DNA from 2 places in the Microbacterium sp. C23T genome. Region 1 is predicted to be linked to the other one. Evidence: predicted binding sites of a transcription regulator. Region 1 holds the regulator's gene; the other holds the start of a gene.
What was found. Region 1 encodes HspR, which represses chaperone genes until heat shock. Its sites were predicted from a motif close to AAGTTGAGTCNNNNNGACTCAACTT; they were not measured.
Positions count from the first base shown of each region.

Region 2: the regulator HspR is predicted to act here: its motif matches at 2,230-2,254, upstream of ACLBXX_RS11920 (ATP-dependent Clp protease ATP-binding subunit).

Region 1 is NZ_JBKFBD010000023.1:50,842-58,573, forward strand. Features, by position in the region: gene ACLBXX_RS13920 (collagen-binding domain-containing protein) at 1-3,251, shown strand, start outside; gene ACLBXX_RS13925 (heat shock protein transcriptional repressor HspR) at 3,315-3,785, opposite strand; gene ACLBXX_RS13930 (DnaJ C-terminal domain-containing protein) at 3,838-4,836, opposite strand; gene ACLBXX_RS13935 (nucleotide exchange factor GrpE) at 4,852-5,466, opposite strand; gene dnaK (molecular chaperone DnaK) at 5,469-7,337, opposite strand; gene ACLBXX_RS13945 (hypothetical protein) at 7,511-7,732, opposite strand, start outside.
Region 2 is NZ_JBKFBD010000018.1:85,952-93,683, reverse strand. Features, by position in the region: gene ACLBXX_RS11940 (class I SAM-dependent methyltransferase) at 1-607, opposite strand, end outside; gene ACLBXX_RS11935 (MarR family winged helix-turn-helix transcriptional regulator) at 698-1,117, shown strand; gene ACLBXX_RS11930 (DUF3817 domain-containing protein) at 1,183-1,647, shown strand; gene ACLBXX_RS11925 (VOC family protein) at 1,729-2,100, opposite strand; gene ACLBXX_RS11920 (ATP-dependent Clp protease ATP-binding subunit) at 2,269-4,827, shown strand; gene ACLBXX_RS11915 (LLM class flavin-dependent oxidoreductase) at 4,963-5,838, shown strand; gene ACLBXX_RS11910 (LLM class flavin-dependent oxidoreductase) at 5,835-6,599, shown strand; gene ACLBXX_RS11905 (epimerase) at 6,652-7,623, shown strand; gene ACLBXX_RS11900 (ATP-dependent DNA ligase) at 7,671-7,732, shown strand, end outside.

The sequences.
Region 1 (7,732 bases):
AGCCGGCCGCCGCGGCGTACCCCGACTCCGTCAACCCCTTCGCCATCGCGGGCGGCTTCACGGTCTACGCCCGGGAGGACGCACTGCTGCAGAACCAGGAGACGGAGGGCAGCATCGCGGTCGGCGGGACCGCGACCGTGCAGGGCAGCAGCGGGCAGTACACGATCATCCACGTGTCCGCCGGCACCGGGAACTACGATCTGCCGACGGTCGACGGCGACCCCACCCGGTTCCTCGTCGGCGAGTACAGCACCGCGAGCACCGGCATCCTCGCCATCACGAGCGCCGGCACGACCGACCCGGCGCTGTGGGGCGACCTCAAGATGGTGCAGCGCGACGGCGGCTGGCAGGCGTTCACGCGTGCCGACTGGCTGCGCCTCAACCAGAACCCCTCCAACGCCGACCAGACCCCGCTCATCGACGCGACCCACCAGCAGTATCCGGCGGATGCTGCGCCCCCGTCCGGCGCGACCGGCAACAGCAGCATCTACACGGCGAACACCTCAGACACCGCCGTCGCCGACTATGTCGAGGCGAACCGCGATGCGTCGTGGGACGAGGCGTCGAGCTGCTTCGACGACATCGCCGACCCCGCCGCCGGCGTGGGCTACCACGTCGGCGTGGCCGAGGACGCGGGCGACCGCGTCGTCCTCGAGGAGCTGAGCCCGGACCAGCCGAACATCGTGGACTACGCCGACATCGCCGGCGCGTCGCTCATCCAGTTCTCCCCCGGACCGACGCCCGGCGTGTCGAACCCTCTGGTCATCCGGGTGCCCGCGGGGACGACCGACGTGATCGGCGCGCGGGCGGATCCGCAGGGTGTGCACTCGCCGTACATCGTGTGGGACCTCTCGCAACTGACCGGTGACGTCACCGTGACCGCCGGCCAGGCCCGCATCGACGGCTCGATCTACGCACCGAACGCATCGGTCACCGTGAACGCGGCACCGCTCGACGGCCAGGTGATCGGCCAGAACGTCATCATCCAGGGCGGCGAGGTCCACTCGTTCCTCTTCTCGGGCGAGATCTCGTGCAACGACGCCAGCGGCACCTTCGTGGTGCGCAAGGCCCTGTCCGGCGGCATCGGGCCCGGCGATCTCCCCGAGGGCGCGACGTTCACCGTCAACTACCGCGCCGTGGACCCGGACGACAACGTCACCGTCGGCTCGCTCGAGGTCCCCGCCGACGGCACTCCCGTCCCCGCCGGCGAACGGTTCCCCGAGGGCACGAAGATCACCTTCGAGGAGATCACGCCCGAGACCGTCCCCGGCTGGGAGTGGGGCGACGTCGAGATCGACCCGAACCCGCTGATCGTCGGCACCGGCACCGCCCAGGTGGTCGTCACGAACACGGCGACCCGGTTGACGGGCACCTTCAGTGTCTCGAAGTCGATCGACGATGCGTCGGGCGAACCTCCGGTGCTCGAGGGTGCGGTCCCCGTCACGTGGATCGCCCGCTACGGCGGCGAGCAGATCGGCACCGGCACGATGAACGTGTCCTTCACCGGCACGCCTGCCGTCCCCGTCGACGGGAACGGCGCCCCGATCGCCTTCCCGGTGGGCGCGCGCATCATCCTCACCGAGAACCTCGACGGCATCGATCCGCCGCCGGGGTACGACTGGAGCGGGATCGGGTGGAACCCCGGGCGAACGTTCGTGATCACCGATGCCGACACGACCGTGGCCGTCGAGCTGACGAACTTCGTCACCCCGGCCGACGACGGCCGCACGATCACGATCGTGAAGTCCGCGACCGGCCCGGCCGCTGACCCGCGGTTCGGCTACGAGGTCACCTACAACACGAACCCCGCCCCTGAGCGGGCGACCCTTCCCCTGCCGGTGGGTGTGCCCCAGCTGATCGAGAACCTCGAGACGGGCGCCGAGACGCTGGAGCTCGCCGAGCTTCCGCCGACGTTCGAGGGCGACACCGTGGCGAACGTCGACGACTGGGTGCCGCCCGTCTTCCACGTCACGATCGACGGCGTGACGACTCCGTACCAGCCGGACGCGTTCGGGGACATCGTGGACATCCCGCTGCCGCCCGACTCGGAAGCCGACATCGAGATCGAGGTGACGAACGCGCTCAAGGAGGGCACCTTCACGATCTCGAAGGAGTTCGACGGCGTCCCGCCCGACCAGGTGCCCCCGGGCCTCGAGTTCACCGTCGCGTGGACGGCGTACTTCCCGACGACCGCAGCCGAGGACGTGATCCAGCGGGGCGTGCTGCGGGTCCCCGGAAACGGTGCGCCGGTCGGCCCCGTCGACGACGCGGGCGAGCCGCTGCTGTTCCCGTACGGCACCGTCGTGACGTATGAGGAGCAGGCGGCGCCGAGCATCCGGCACCTCTCCTGGCTCGGCGCCGTGTTCGACCTCGACCAGCTCACGATCGGCGTCGACGACCAGGCCGTGGTGCACGCGACGCTCACCAACGACGCGTCGCTGATCGAGGGAACGTTCCTCGTGCAGAAGAGCATGGACGGCCTCGACCCGGACGATCTCCTCGTCGACTCGTTCACGATCGACTACGTGGCGCACCTGCCGAGCCGCGACGTGCTGGTGGGCCGGTTCGAGCTTCCTGCCGACGGGACGCCGGCGGGTCCGGTCGACGGCGAAGGCAACCCGATCTTCTTCCCCATCGGCACGATCGTCAACGTCCTCGAGGAGGAGCCTGACCCGTCCGCGCTGCCAGAGGGCTACGAGTGGGGCGAGACGACGTGGAGCCCGGCGAGCTTCGTCGAGATCGGCCCCGGCGAGACACCGCCGGTGCTCGAAGTCACCAACTCGGTGGTCGCGATGACCCGCTGGGCGGTGACGAAGGTCGTCGCGGGCAACGGCGGATCGTCGGTCCCGGCGGGCACCACGTTCCCTGCCGATTGGTGGCTCAATGGCGTCGCGCAGCCCCGCATCGAGCTGGAGCCGAACGTCACGATCACGTCGCCGTACTTCCCGGTCGGCACGATCATCGAGGCCCGGGAAGCCGACCTGCCGTCGATCCCCGGAGTGGACTGGGGAACGCCGACATGGACGGTCGCCGGTGAGACACTCGTCCCCGACGAGGACGGGAAGGTCACGCTGCCGATGTCGGAGGTGCGCACGCCGCAGACGGCGGAGCTGACGCTGACCAACACGGCGAGCACACGTCCGCTTCCGGCCACGGGCGGCGGTGGGCTCTCGCCCCTCGTCCCGCTCGGAGCCGTCGGCCTGATCGCGGTGGGGCTCCTGCTGGCCATGAGACGGGCGCGACGCGCCTGACGCACGACCCCGGGCGCACACGAAGAGGGAGGGGACGGATGCCGTCCCCTCCCTCTTGGTGAATCAGCCCACCTGGGTCTCGTCCGGGGGTTCGCTCTGCTGCGCGAGCGCCGTGCGCGGACGCCACACCACGACCTCGGTCGCGCGGCGCACGCGCGTGCCGTGACGCAGCGTCACGACCGCGCCGGTGGACCCGGCGGCGAAGACACGGGCACCCGGCCGCTTCTCGAGTTCGGCGCGCATGCGGTCCTCGAGGTCGCGGACGCGGCCGTGCAGCTCCTGTACGCGGTTCTCGAGCTCGAGGATGCGCACGATCGCGGGAAGGCCGATGCCGTCCGACGACATGCGGGCCACCTCGCGCAGCTGCTCGACGTGGCGCAGCGAGTAGCGCCGTGACCCGCCCTGTGTGCGGGCGGGCACGACCAGCCCGAGCCGGTCGTACTGACGCAGCGTCTGCGGGTGCATGCCCGACAGCTCGGCGGCGACGGCGATCGCGAAGATCGGGGCATCCTCGTCGATGTCGTCCTCGGTCATCCTTCTCTCACCATCCTCCGGATGCGGGTCGCCGGGCGACCCGCATCATCGTCTAGCCCTGCGCCTTGGCCATGAGGTCGGCGCGCGGGTTCTCCTTCGACTCGAGGCTCTGGAAGCGCTCGAGCGCTTCGCGCGCGGCCTCGTCGAGGTGCGACGGCACAGCCACCTGCACCTCGGCGAGGAGGTCGCCGGTGCCCTTGGCCGTCTCGACACCGCGGCCCTTGACGCGCAGCACGCGGCCGGACGGCGTGCCTGGGGCGACACGCAGCCGCACCGGATCGCCGCCGAGGGTCGGCACCTCGATGGTGGCGCCGAGCGCGGCCTCGGTGAACGTGACCGGCACGGTGACGCGCAGGTTGAGCCCGTCGCGCGTGAACACCGGGTGCGGGCGCACGGTCACCTGCACGACGATGTCGCCGTTCTCACCGCCGTCGGGCGAGTGACGCCCGCGGCCGCGCAGCCGGATCTTCTGCCCGTCCGAGACGCCTGCGGGGATCTTCACTTTGAACGGCTTGCCGTCCTCGCCTGCCAGCGTGATGGTCTCGCCCCTGGTCGCCGTGACGAAGTCGATCGTCGTGCGCGCCGTGACGTCGGCGCCGCGCGTCGGGCCGCCGAAGCCGCGATAACCGCCGCTCGTCTGCCCGAACCGCCCGGAGCCGAAGCCGGTGCCGCCCTGCTGCTGGTTGAACATCGCGAAGATGTCGTCGAAGTCCTCGGCGCTCTGGTAGCGCGCGCCGCGGCCCTGGTTGAACATCGAGAAGACGTCCTCGAAGCCGCCGGCGCCGCCCGGGCCGCCCGACGTGAATCGAGCGCCCGAGCCCATCGCGCGGATCTGGTCGTACTCCTTGCGCTGCTCCGCGTCGGAGAGCACCGAGTACGCCTCGCTGACCTCCTTGAACTTCGCCTCGGCGGCCGCGTCACCCTGGTTGGAGTCGGGGTGGTACTTCCGCGCGAGCTTGCGATACGTCTTCTTGAGGTCCGCCTCGCTGACGTCCTTCGAGACGCCGAGCACCGAGTAGAAGTCCTTGTCGAACCAGTCCTGACTGGCCATGGAGCCTCCTTGGGGTTACTCGGCGGGAACCGCGACGACGACCTTCGCCGGACGCAGCTCCACCGAGCCGAGGCGGTAGCCGATCTCGACGACCTCGACGATCGTGGTCTCGGTCGCGCCCGGCGTCGGCACCTGGAAGATCGCCTCGTGCTGCTGCGGGTCGAACGCCTCGCCGGCCGCGCCGTAGGTGGTGAGCCCGATGCGCTCGGCGACGCCGCGGAGCTTGTCGGCGATCGCCGCGAAGGCGGATCCCTGCTCCAGGTCGCCGTGCTTCTCGGCGCGGTCGAGGTCGTCGAGCACCGGGAGGATGCCCTTCGCGACCGCGCCCTGGGCGCGCTCGATCTCGACCTCGCGCTGCTCCTCGGTGCGGCGGCGATAGTTGGCGTACTCGGCCTGGAGGCGCTTGAGGTCGTTCAGCAGCTGCGACTCGAGGTCGGCGAGCACGGCGTCCTCGGCCGCGGCGTCGGCGTTCTGCGCGGCGCCGAGGATGTCGTCGACCGTGAGCTCGTCCTGCCCGTCCTGCGGCGCGGGGCCGGAGGCGTTCGCCTCCGACCCCACACCTTCAGGCCGAACCTCGTCGCCGTCGCCCGGTTCTTCGACCGGTTCCGGGTTGTGGTTCTTGTTCGCCATGGTTACTTCTTCTCGTCCTCTTCGTCCACGACCTCGGCGTCGACGACGTCCTCATCGGAGTCGGTCGAGGCCTGGCCGTCGCCGGCGTCGCCGGGGGCGGCATCCGGAGCGGACTGCGAGGCCTGGCTCGAGGCGTAGATGGCCTCGCCGAGCTTGCCCTGGCTCTGGTTCAGCTTGTCGAACGCGGCCTTCACGGCCTCGTCGTCCTCGCCCGCGAGCGCGGTCTTGAGAGCGTCGACGTCACCCTGCACCTCGGTCTTCACCTCGGCGGGGAGCTTGTCCTCGTTCTCCTTGATGAGCTTCTCGATCGAGTACGAGAGGGTCTCGGCCTGGTTGCGCACCTCGGCGGCCTCGCGACGCTTCTTGTCGTCGGCGGCGTGCTCCTCGGCCTCGCGCACCATGCGCTCGATGTCGTCCTTCGGCAGCGACGAGCCGCCGGTGATCGTCATCGACTGCTCCTTGCCGGTGCCCTTGTCCTTCGCGGACACGTGCACGATGCCGTTCGCGTCGATGTCGAAGGTGACCTCGATCTGCGGGATGCCGCGCGGAGCCGGCGCGATGCCGGTCAGCTCGAACGTGCCCAGCGGCTTGTTGTCGCGGGTGAACTCGCGCTCGCCCTGGAAGACCTGGATCGCGACGGACGGCTGGTTGTCGTCGGCCGTCGTGAAGGTCTCCGACCGCTTGGTCGGGATGGCGGTGTTGCGCTCGATGAGCTTCGTCATGATGCCACCCTTGGTCTCGATGCCGAGACTCAGGGGGGTCACGTCGATGAGGAGGACGTCCTTGCGCTCGCCCTTGAGGACACCGGCCTGGAGGGCGGCGCCGACGGCGACGACCTCGTCCGGGTTCACACCCTTGTTGGGCTCCTTGCCGGCTTCCTTCATCACGAGCTCCGACACCGCGGGCATGCGGGTCGAGCCGCCGACGAGCACGACGTGGTCGATGTCGCCGACCTTGATGCCGGCCTCGCGGATGACGTCCTCGAAAGGCTTCTTGGTGCGGTCGAGGAGATCCTTGGTGAGGTCCTCGAACTTGGCGCGCGTGATCGTCTCCGACAGCGACACGGGGCCCGAGTCGGTCAGCGACAGGTACGGCAGGTTCACCGACGTGCTGGTCGACGAGGAGAGCTCCTTCTTCGCCTGCTCGGCGGCCTCCTTGAGGCGCTGCAGCGCGATCTTGTCGCCCGAGACGTCGACACCGGTGGTGTCCTTGAACTGCTTGATGAGGTAGTCGACGAGACGCTGGTCCCAGTCGTCGCCGCCGAGCCGGTTGTCACCGGCGGTCGCACGCACCTGGATGGTCGAGAAGTCGTCGTCCTTGCCCACCTCGAGCAGGGAGACGTCGAACGTTCCGCCACCGAGGTCGAAGACGAGGATGAGCTCGTCCTCCTTGCCCTTGTCGAGGCCGTAGGCCAGGGCGGCCGCGGTGGGCTCGTTGATGATGCGCAGGACGTTGAGGCCCGAGATCTCGCCGGCCTCCTTGGTGGCCTGGCGCTCGGCGTCGTTGAAGTACGCGGGGACGGTGATGACGGCGTCGGTGACGGTGTCACCGAGGTACTGCTCGGCGTCGCGCTTCAGCTTCTGGAGGATGCGCGCGGAGATCTCCTGCGGCGTCCAGCGCTTGCCGTCGACGTCGAAGCCCCAGTCGGTGCCCATGTGACGCTTGACCGATGAGACGGTGCGGTCGACGTTGGTGACGGCCTGGCGCTTGGCGGTCTCGCCGACGAGCACCTCGCCGTCCTTCGTGTACGCGACCACCGACGGGGTCGTGCGGAAGCCCTCGGCGTTCGCGATGACCTTGGGCTCGCCGCCCTCGAGGACGCTCACGACCGAGTTGGTCGTACCGAGGTCGATTCCAACAGCACGTGCCATGTGTATCTCTCCTTCATAAGGGCGCAGACGGATGCTGCCACCCGAGGTTTACGGGGAAGTCTTCTCGCGGCGCACCATGAGGTTGAGTCGCGATGGCTCAACCATACGCCTGGGTCGCAGCATCCGTCAAATCAAAGTTGATACGAGACGGCTCAACTTGGCCGACGCCGTCGTCAGATCGAGTGCGCGAGGGTCTGCAGCCCGATCACGAGCAGGCCCAGGGCGAGAAGGATGCCGAGGGCGACGAGCTTCTGCACCCATGACAGCCGCGCGCGGCGGACGGCCGCCCACCCGATCACGCCGAGGGTGGCGATGTAGACGATGCTCGAGACCCGAAGCGCCGTCTCGAGGTGCATCACGTCGAGCCACGCGAGCGCGATCAGGATGCCCGGTAC
Region 2 (7,732 bases), on a different contig from region 1:
AGGCGCCTCCGAAAGCGCACACGATGATCCCGTCGTGCGTCGCGCGCGCAGGCACCGGGTCGCGGCCGTCATGAGGTTCGCGCGCGACGAGCACGCGCGACTTCTGGCGGGCATGCGTGACGTCGAGGCGGGTGAAGCTCTCGCGCAGCACGTCGTTCATGGCGAGCGTCATGTGCTTCACCCGACCGCCGGCGAAGACGACGAGATTGGGTGCCGCGTGCGCGGCGATCAACCCGGCGATGTCGCGAAGGGCGTCGAGTGACCGCGGCAGCCGCAGCAGCACGATGCGCGCGTCGCGCACCAGCTCGGGGGAGAGGGGCAGCGACACGAACGCGTCTTCGAACCCGAAGCGCTCGGCGTTGGCCGCGAGGGCGCGCTCGCCCGTGAGCGGGTCCTGGTGGACACGGATGTCGCGGCCGCCGTCCGAGGCTGCGCCGAGTGTGAGCGCACCGTAACCGTCGCCGATCACCACGATCCCGCCGTCGCCGGCGCCGGTCCGGGCTGCGGCGGACTCGTCGAGGAGCAGCCGGTCCGCAGCATCCGTCGCCACGAGGTCGGGAGCCTCCACGTCGGGCCACCGGCGCAGGTCGTCGAGCGAGAAGGTCACCGTCCCACGGTAGCCGGACGGGCCGCGCCCGGTTCCGGGAACTGCGGGCGAATGCGTGCCGTCCCGCGGCAGCGGGACTAGCATTCAACGGTGCCAGACCGTGCGTTCAGTCCCGTCATCTCGCTGCTGACCGTGGCTGCCGTGTGGGACGCGCACCTCGGCGCGCAGTTGCGCGATCTCGGGCTCACCACGCGGAAGTACGGACTGCTCGCCCACATCGAGGCGACGCCGGGCATCTCGTTCAGCGAGCTCGCGCGGCGCTCGCAGATCACCGTGCAGTCGGCACACACCGCCGTGCAGACCCTTGTCGCCGACGGGCTCGTCGCGGACGCGACGAAGCACGCGGGCGCGGCATCCGATCTGCGCGTGACCGACCGGGGCAGCGAGGTGCTGCAGGCTGCGGAACAGCGGCTGGCGGCTCTCGACGCCGGACTCGCCGCGGGGGCGCCGGCGCTCGCCACGGCGCTCGAGGGGCTGCACGAGCAGCCGTTCGGCCTCGCTCCCGAGTAGAACGAGCCGCCCCGCGTACGGCCAACCTTCAGAAAGCCTGAAACACTTTCAGTTAGGCTGAAGGTGTGCTCCGCAACCCCCACACCCTGTTCCGTGCGCTCGCGATTCTCGAGGCGATCTCGTGGACGCTCCTGATCGCCGGCCTCATCCTCCGCGCCACCACCGACTGGGCGCTCGGCGTCACGATCGGCGGAGGCATCCACGGCTTCATCTTCCTGTCGTACGGCGCGACCGTGATCCTCGTCGCCCTCAACAACCGCTGGCGCGTCGGGCCCACTGTGCTCGCGCTCGTGAGTGCCGTCATCCCCTACGCCACGATCCCGGCGGAGCTCTGGCTCCAGCGCAGTGGTCGTCTCGCGGGCGCCTGGCGACTCGAGGCCACCGACGACCCGCGCGACGCCACCTGGTACGACCGGCTCATGCGGTGGTTCCTGCGGCGTCCCTGGGTGCTCGGCGCCCTGATCGCTCTCGCGGTCGTGCTGCTGTTCGTCGTGCTCCTCATCCTGGGCCCGCCCGGAGGCCGCGACTGACGACGCACGACTCCGGCCGCCTCACTCCCACGGGAGTGGGGCGGCCGCATCGCGTCGTGGGTCGGTGACGGACGCCGCGCCTCAGCGCCAGGCGGGCAACTGCTGCAGCGTCCAGGTGTTGCCGTCGGGGTCGTCGAACTGGACGAACCGACCCCAGTCCTGCTCGTCGACACCGCGCCCCTCGACACCGTTCGCCCGCAGGTGGGCGAGCGCCTCGTCGGCGTCCGGCACGACGATCTGAACCGTGTTCTGCTGACCGGGCTCGAGGGTGTTGCCGAGACCGGTGCCGAAGGCGATCGAGCAGGCGGAACCGGGCGGGGTCGCCTGCACGAAGCGGAGGCCTTCGACGGGCGTCTGGTCGTGGTCGATGTTCCAGCCGATCCTCTCGTAGAACTCCTTCGCGCGATCGACGTCCGTCACCGGCACGAAGATGAGCTCGATCTTCCAGTCCATCGTGTTCCCTCTCGTCTTTGAAGCAGGTCCCCCGTGGAGGAGACGTTACGCCGGGGGTCCGACATGCGCCGCTGGGGAATACCTGCGGATGGGTGCGGTTGAACTTGACAATGCCTGTGTCAAGTTCAAAACTTGATACTCCTCCACTCAAGTTTCAGGAGAGATGGAATGCCAGAAGACTTCACCCCCCAGGCCGGCGACGACGCGAGCTCGTTCGACGAGTTCCTGTCGCGCTACCTCGCGGGCGAGCGCGCCCGCGCCGAGCGCTCGATCGACCTGAGCCGCTACCTCGGCGCCCGCACCCAGGAGCTGCTCCAGCGCGCCGGCAAGTACGCGCTCGAGCGCGGCCAGCACGAGCTCGACGCCCTGCACGTCCTGCGCATCCTCGTCGCCGAGGCCCCGGCGCGCGATGCCGTGCAGCGCATCGGCGCCGACGCCGACGCGATCGCGCGCGCCACCGAGGAGCGCCTTCCCGCCGCGACCGCTGCGGCCGACGTCGACGGGGCCGTCGTGACCTCGTCCGTGCAGCGGGCGCTGTTCCACGCGTTCCAGGTCGCCCGCTCGTCGGGATCGACCTACGTCGACCCCGAGCACCTGTTCTTCGCCCTCGTGCTCGCGCAGGACACGCCCGCCGGTCAGGTGCTGGCCCGTGCCGGCGTGACGGCCGAGGCGCTCATGCAGGGTGCGCGCGAGACCGTGACGCCGGGCGAGAGCGCCCAGGCGGAGGTGCGGCCCGAGGGCGCAGCATCCGACACCCCCATGCTCGACACGTACGGCACCGACCTGACGGCGCGCGCCGTCGCCGGCGAACTCGACCCGGTGATCGGGCGCGCCGACGAGATCGAGCAGACGATCGAGATCCTCAGCCGCCGCACCAAGAACAACCCGGTGCTGGTCGGCGAGGCCGGCGTCGGCAAGACCGCGATCGTCGAGGGACTCGCTCAGGCGATCGTCGACGGCTCCGTGCCCGAGCAGCTGCTCGGCAAGCGCGTGATCGCGCTCGACCTGCCCGCCATGCTCGCGGGCACCCGCTACCGCGGCGACTTCGAGGAGCGCCTCACCAAGACGATGGACGAGATCGCCGCCCACAAGGGCGAGCTGATCGTCTTCATCGACGAGGTGCACACGGTGGTGGGCGCGGGCGGCGCCGGTGACGGCGGGATGGATGCGGGCAACATCCTCAAGCCGCGCCTCGCGCGTGGCGAGCTGCACCTCGTGGGCGCGACGACGCTCAAGGAGTACCGCGTGATCGAGAAGGACCCCGCTCTGGAGCGCCGGTTCCAGCCGGTGCGCGTCGGCGAGCCCTCGGTCGAGGACGCGGTGCTGATCCTGCGCGGACTGAAGCCCGCGTACGAGGAGCACCACGGCATCGTCTACACCGACGAGGCGCTGCGCGCCGCCGTCGAGCTCAGCGACCGCTATCTGACCGAGCGCGTGCTGCCCGACAAGGCGATCGACCTCATCGACCAGGCGGGTGCGCGACTGCGGCTGCGTCTCGGGTCGAAGGTGGACGTGAGCGGGCTCATCGAGCGCCTCGCGACCCTCGAGGCGGACAAGAACGCCGCCGTGTCGGCGGAGCACTACGAGGAGGCGTCGCAGATCCGCGACCAGATCGCCGAGGTGCAGGACCGCCTCGAGCGTGCCACCGCGGCGGGCGCCGCCGTGCGCACCGAGGCGATCGTGGACGAGCCCGAGATCGCCGCGGTGATCAGCCGGGCCACCGGCATCCCGGTGAACCGCCTGACCGAGACCGAGCGCGAGCGCCTGGCGTCCCTCGAGGACGAGCTGCACGACCGCGTGATCGGACAGGACGACGCCGTGACCGCCGTCGCCAAGGCGGTCCGCCGCAACCGCACCGGCATGGGCGACGCCCGTCGCCCGGTGGGGTCGTTCCTCTTCCTCGGCCCGACCGGGGTGGGCAAGACCGAGCTCGCGAAGGCGCTCGCGGCTTCGCTGTTCGACGACGAGGGTGCGGTCATCCGCTTCGACATGAGCGAGTTCGGCGAGCGGCACACCGTGTCGCGCCTCGTCGGCGCCCCTCCCGGATACGTCGGCTACGACGAGGCCGGACAACTCACCGAGCGCGTGCGGCGCAACCCGTACTCGATCGTGCTGTTCGACGAGATCGAGAAGGCGCACCCCGACGTGTTCAACCTGCTGCTGCAGGTGCTCGACGACGGGCGCCTCACCGACGGGCAGGGTCGCACGGTCGACTTCCGAAACACGGTGGTCGTCATGACGTCGAACCTCGGCTCGGAGTTCCTCGCGTCCCGCGGCGGGGCGATCGGCTTCCTCGCCGACGGGGGAGGGACGACCGGCTTCGGGTCCGAGAAGGATCTGCGCGACCGCGTCTTCGGCAAGCTGCGCGAGGCGATGCGCCCCGAGTTCCTCAACCGCATCGACGAGATCGTGCTGTTCCGCAAGCTCGAGAAGCCGCAGCTGCAGAGCATCGTGCGACTGCTGCTCGGGGCATCCGACGCGCGCCTCGCGAAGCGCGAGGTTTCTCTCGTGGTGACGGACTCGGCGGTGGCGTGGCTCGCCGACAACGGGTACGAGCCCGAGTACGGCGCACGGCCGCTGCGCCGCCTCATCCAGCGCCAGGTGGACGACCGCATCGCCGACCTGTTCGTCACGGGCGCGCTCGTGGACGGCGGGACAGTGACGGTGGATGCCTCGGCCGAGGCACTCTCCGTGGTCGCCGGTTCCCCCTTCGCGGTGGCCGCCTGATCCGAGCATCGACCCCGCTCACCTGTCGCGATCTGCCGGCTCCCGGCGCTTCGCGACAGGTGAGCGGGAGAGCGCCGAGCCCGCGGAGGGCCGGCGCTCTTCGCGTGTGTCGGCGCGCCCTGCCAGAGTGGGTTCATGACCCGCATCGGCGCGATCTTCAATCCGTACACCCACACCCCCGACGAGTTCCGCGATGCCGTGCTGGCGGCGGAGTCCGCGGGACTGCCCGAGCTGTGGATCTGGGAGGACTGCTTCAAGCAGTCCGCGTTCGCCACCGTGGGCGCGGCCCTCGCGTGGACCGAGGCGCTGCGCATCGGCATCGGGATCGCGCCGATGCCGCTGCGCAACGTCGCCGCGACGGCGATGGAGATCGCCACGGTCGAGCGCCTGTTCCCCGGCCGGCTGCTTCCCGGCGTCGGCCACGGCGTGCTCGACTGGATGGGGCAGGTCGGGGCGCGCGTCGCCTCGCCGCTGACCCTCATGCGCGAGTACGTGCCTGCGCTGCGCGGACTGCTCGCCGGTGACCAGATCAGCCTCGACGGTCGCTATGTCACTCTCCGTGACGTGCGTCTGGACTATCCGCCGGTCGCGCCGCCGCTCGTGTACGCGGCGGCAGAGGGGCCGAAGACACTGCGGCTGAGCGGCGAGGTGGGCGACGGGACCGTGCTCGACAGTGGGCACACCGCGGGGGAGTACGCCGTCGCGACGGCCGCCATCCGCGAGGCGCGTGCCGCGTCGGGTCGCGCCGGTGACCACGACGTGGTGGCCTACGTCGTCACCGCCTTCGGCGCGGATGCCGAGGTCCGGGCGATCGCCGACGTGGGCGACAAGCCCGATCCCGCCGAGCGCGCGCTGTGGGGCGACCCGGCGGACGTCGCCGCGGGCGCGCAGCGCTTCTTCGACGCCGGGGTGGACGACGTGGTGCTCCTGCCCTCGTCGCGCGGCGACATCGCCGAGTTCTACCGGTCTGCTGCCGAGGTGTCGCGCCTCGTCGGCGCGAGTGTCGCATGACGGCGGTGCTGTCGATCGGGATCGCCGCCGCAGCCGGCGCGGATGTCGGTGCGCGCGTCGCGGCGGCCGCCGAGGCCGCCGGGCTCCACGCGCTCTGGGTGAACGACACCCCCGGACACGACGCACTCGCCGTGCTCGCGGCCGCTGCGGGTGCGACCGAGCGGCTCGTGCTCGCCACGGGAGTGCTTCCGATCGACCGTCGCACGCCCGACGGCATCCTCGCGGGCGCCGACGCGCTTCCGGCCGACCGCCTCGTGCTGGGCATCGGCTCGGGCCAGCTGCGCACCGGAGCCGTCGCGAGGGTCACGGATGCGGCCACCGCCCTTCGCGCCCGTACTCGCGCCCGCGTCGTGGTCGGCGCTCTGGGGCCGAAGATGCGCCGCGCGGCCGCGGCAGAGTCCGACGGGCTGCTGCTCAGCTGGCTCACCCCGCAGGTCGCTGCCACACAGGCGGCGCAGGCCCGGGAGATCGCACCGGCCACGCACGTCGCGCTCTACGTGCGCGCCGCCGCAGATCCTGCGGCGCTCCGCGCCCTCGAGGAGGAGACCGCCCGCTACGCGGCATACCCGGCGTATGCCGCGAACTTCGCGCGGTCGGGCGTCGCCGCCGCGGACACCGTGATCCGTCCGGAGGAGCTGCGCGACCGGATCGCCGCGTACCGCGCGGCCGTCGACGAGGTCGTGCTGCGCGTCATCACGACGTCGGGAACCGTCGACGACCACCTCCGGTTCATCGACGCGATCGCGGACGCCGTCGCGTGACCCGGACCATCGCCCGGCTGTGGAGCACCAGCGGCACCTCGGAAACCGGCCGGTGAGCCGACCCGTCGCGGTGGTCGCGGGGGCGTCCGGCTTCGTCGGACAGGCGCTCCTGCGCGCCTTCGCCGAGGACGGCTACGACGTCCGCACCATCGGCCGGACAGGCGCGGACGCGACGTGGGACGACAGGCGCGGCATCCGTGCTCTCATCGATGGTGTCGCCGTGCTCGTGAACCTCGCCGGGAAGTCGGTCAACTGCCGCTATACCGACGCGAACCGCGACGAGATCCTGCGATCGCGGATCGAGACGACGAAGACGCTGCGCGAGGCGGTGACCGATGCTGTCACCCCGCCTCCGCTGTGGCTCAACGCCAGCACCGCCACCATCTATCGCTACGCGATGGACCGGGCGCAGACCGAGGGCGAGGGCGAGCTCGGGGTGGGATTCTCGGTCGACGTCGCGCGGAACTGGGAGGACGAGTTCTTCGCGGGCGATCTGCCGGCGACGCGTCGCGTCGCGCTGCGGATGGCCATCGTCATCGGCGACGGCCCGGCGACGAACATGCTCCTGCGCCTCGCGCGGCTCGGTCTCGGCGGCCCGCAGTACGACGGCTGGTGGTGGGCGCACCGTCGGTACCGAGGGATCGGTGCGCATCCGACAGGCAACGGCGGAGCCTCGTGGCACCGGTCGGGTGGGCGGCAGCGCTTCAGCTGGATCCACCTCGACGACGTCGTCGGCGCGGTGCGATTCGTGCGCGACCGGTCCGAGATCGACGGTCCCGTGAACCTCGCGGTTCCCGAGGCGAGCGACAACCGGACGCTCATGGCGACGCTCCGACGCCTCGTCGGGCAGCCGATCGGTCTTCCCGCCTACCGCTTCATGTTGGAGCCGGCGATGGCGGTGCTGCGCACCGAACCGGAGCTCGTGCTCAAGAGCCGGTGGGCCGCCCCCGAAGTGCTTCTGTCAGCCGGGTACGAGTTCGCGCACCGTGACCTGGAATCCGCGCTGAGGACGGTCACGCGCTAGCCGTCAAGCCGGGGACATGTGTCGGGGGCCGATGCCAGAATGCCGGTGTGCTGCTGAACGAGCTGGTGACCGCGACGGGCGAGGTCGCGGCGACGTCATCGCGCTTGGC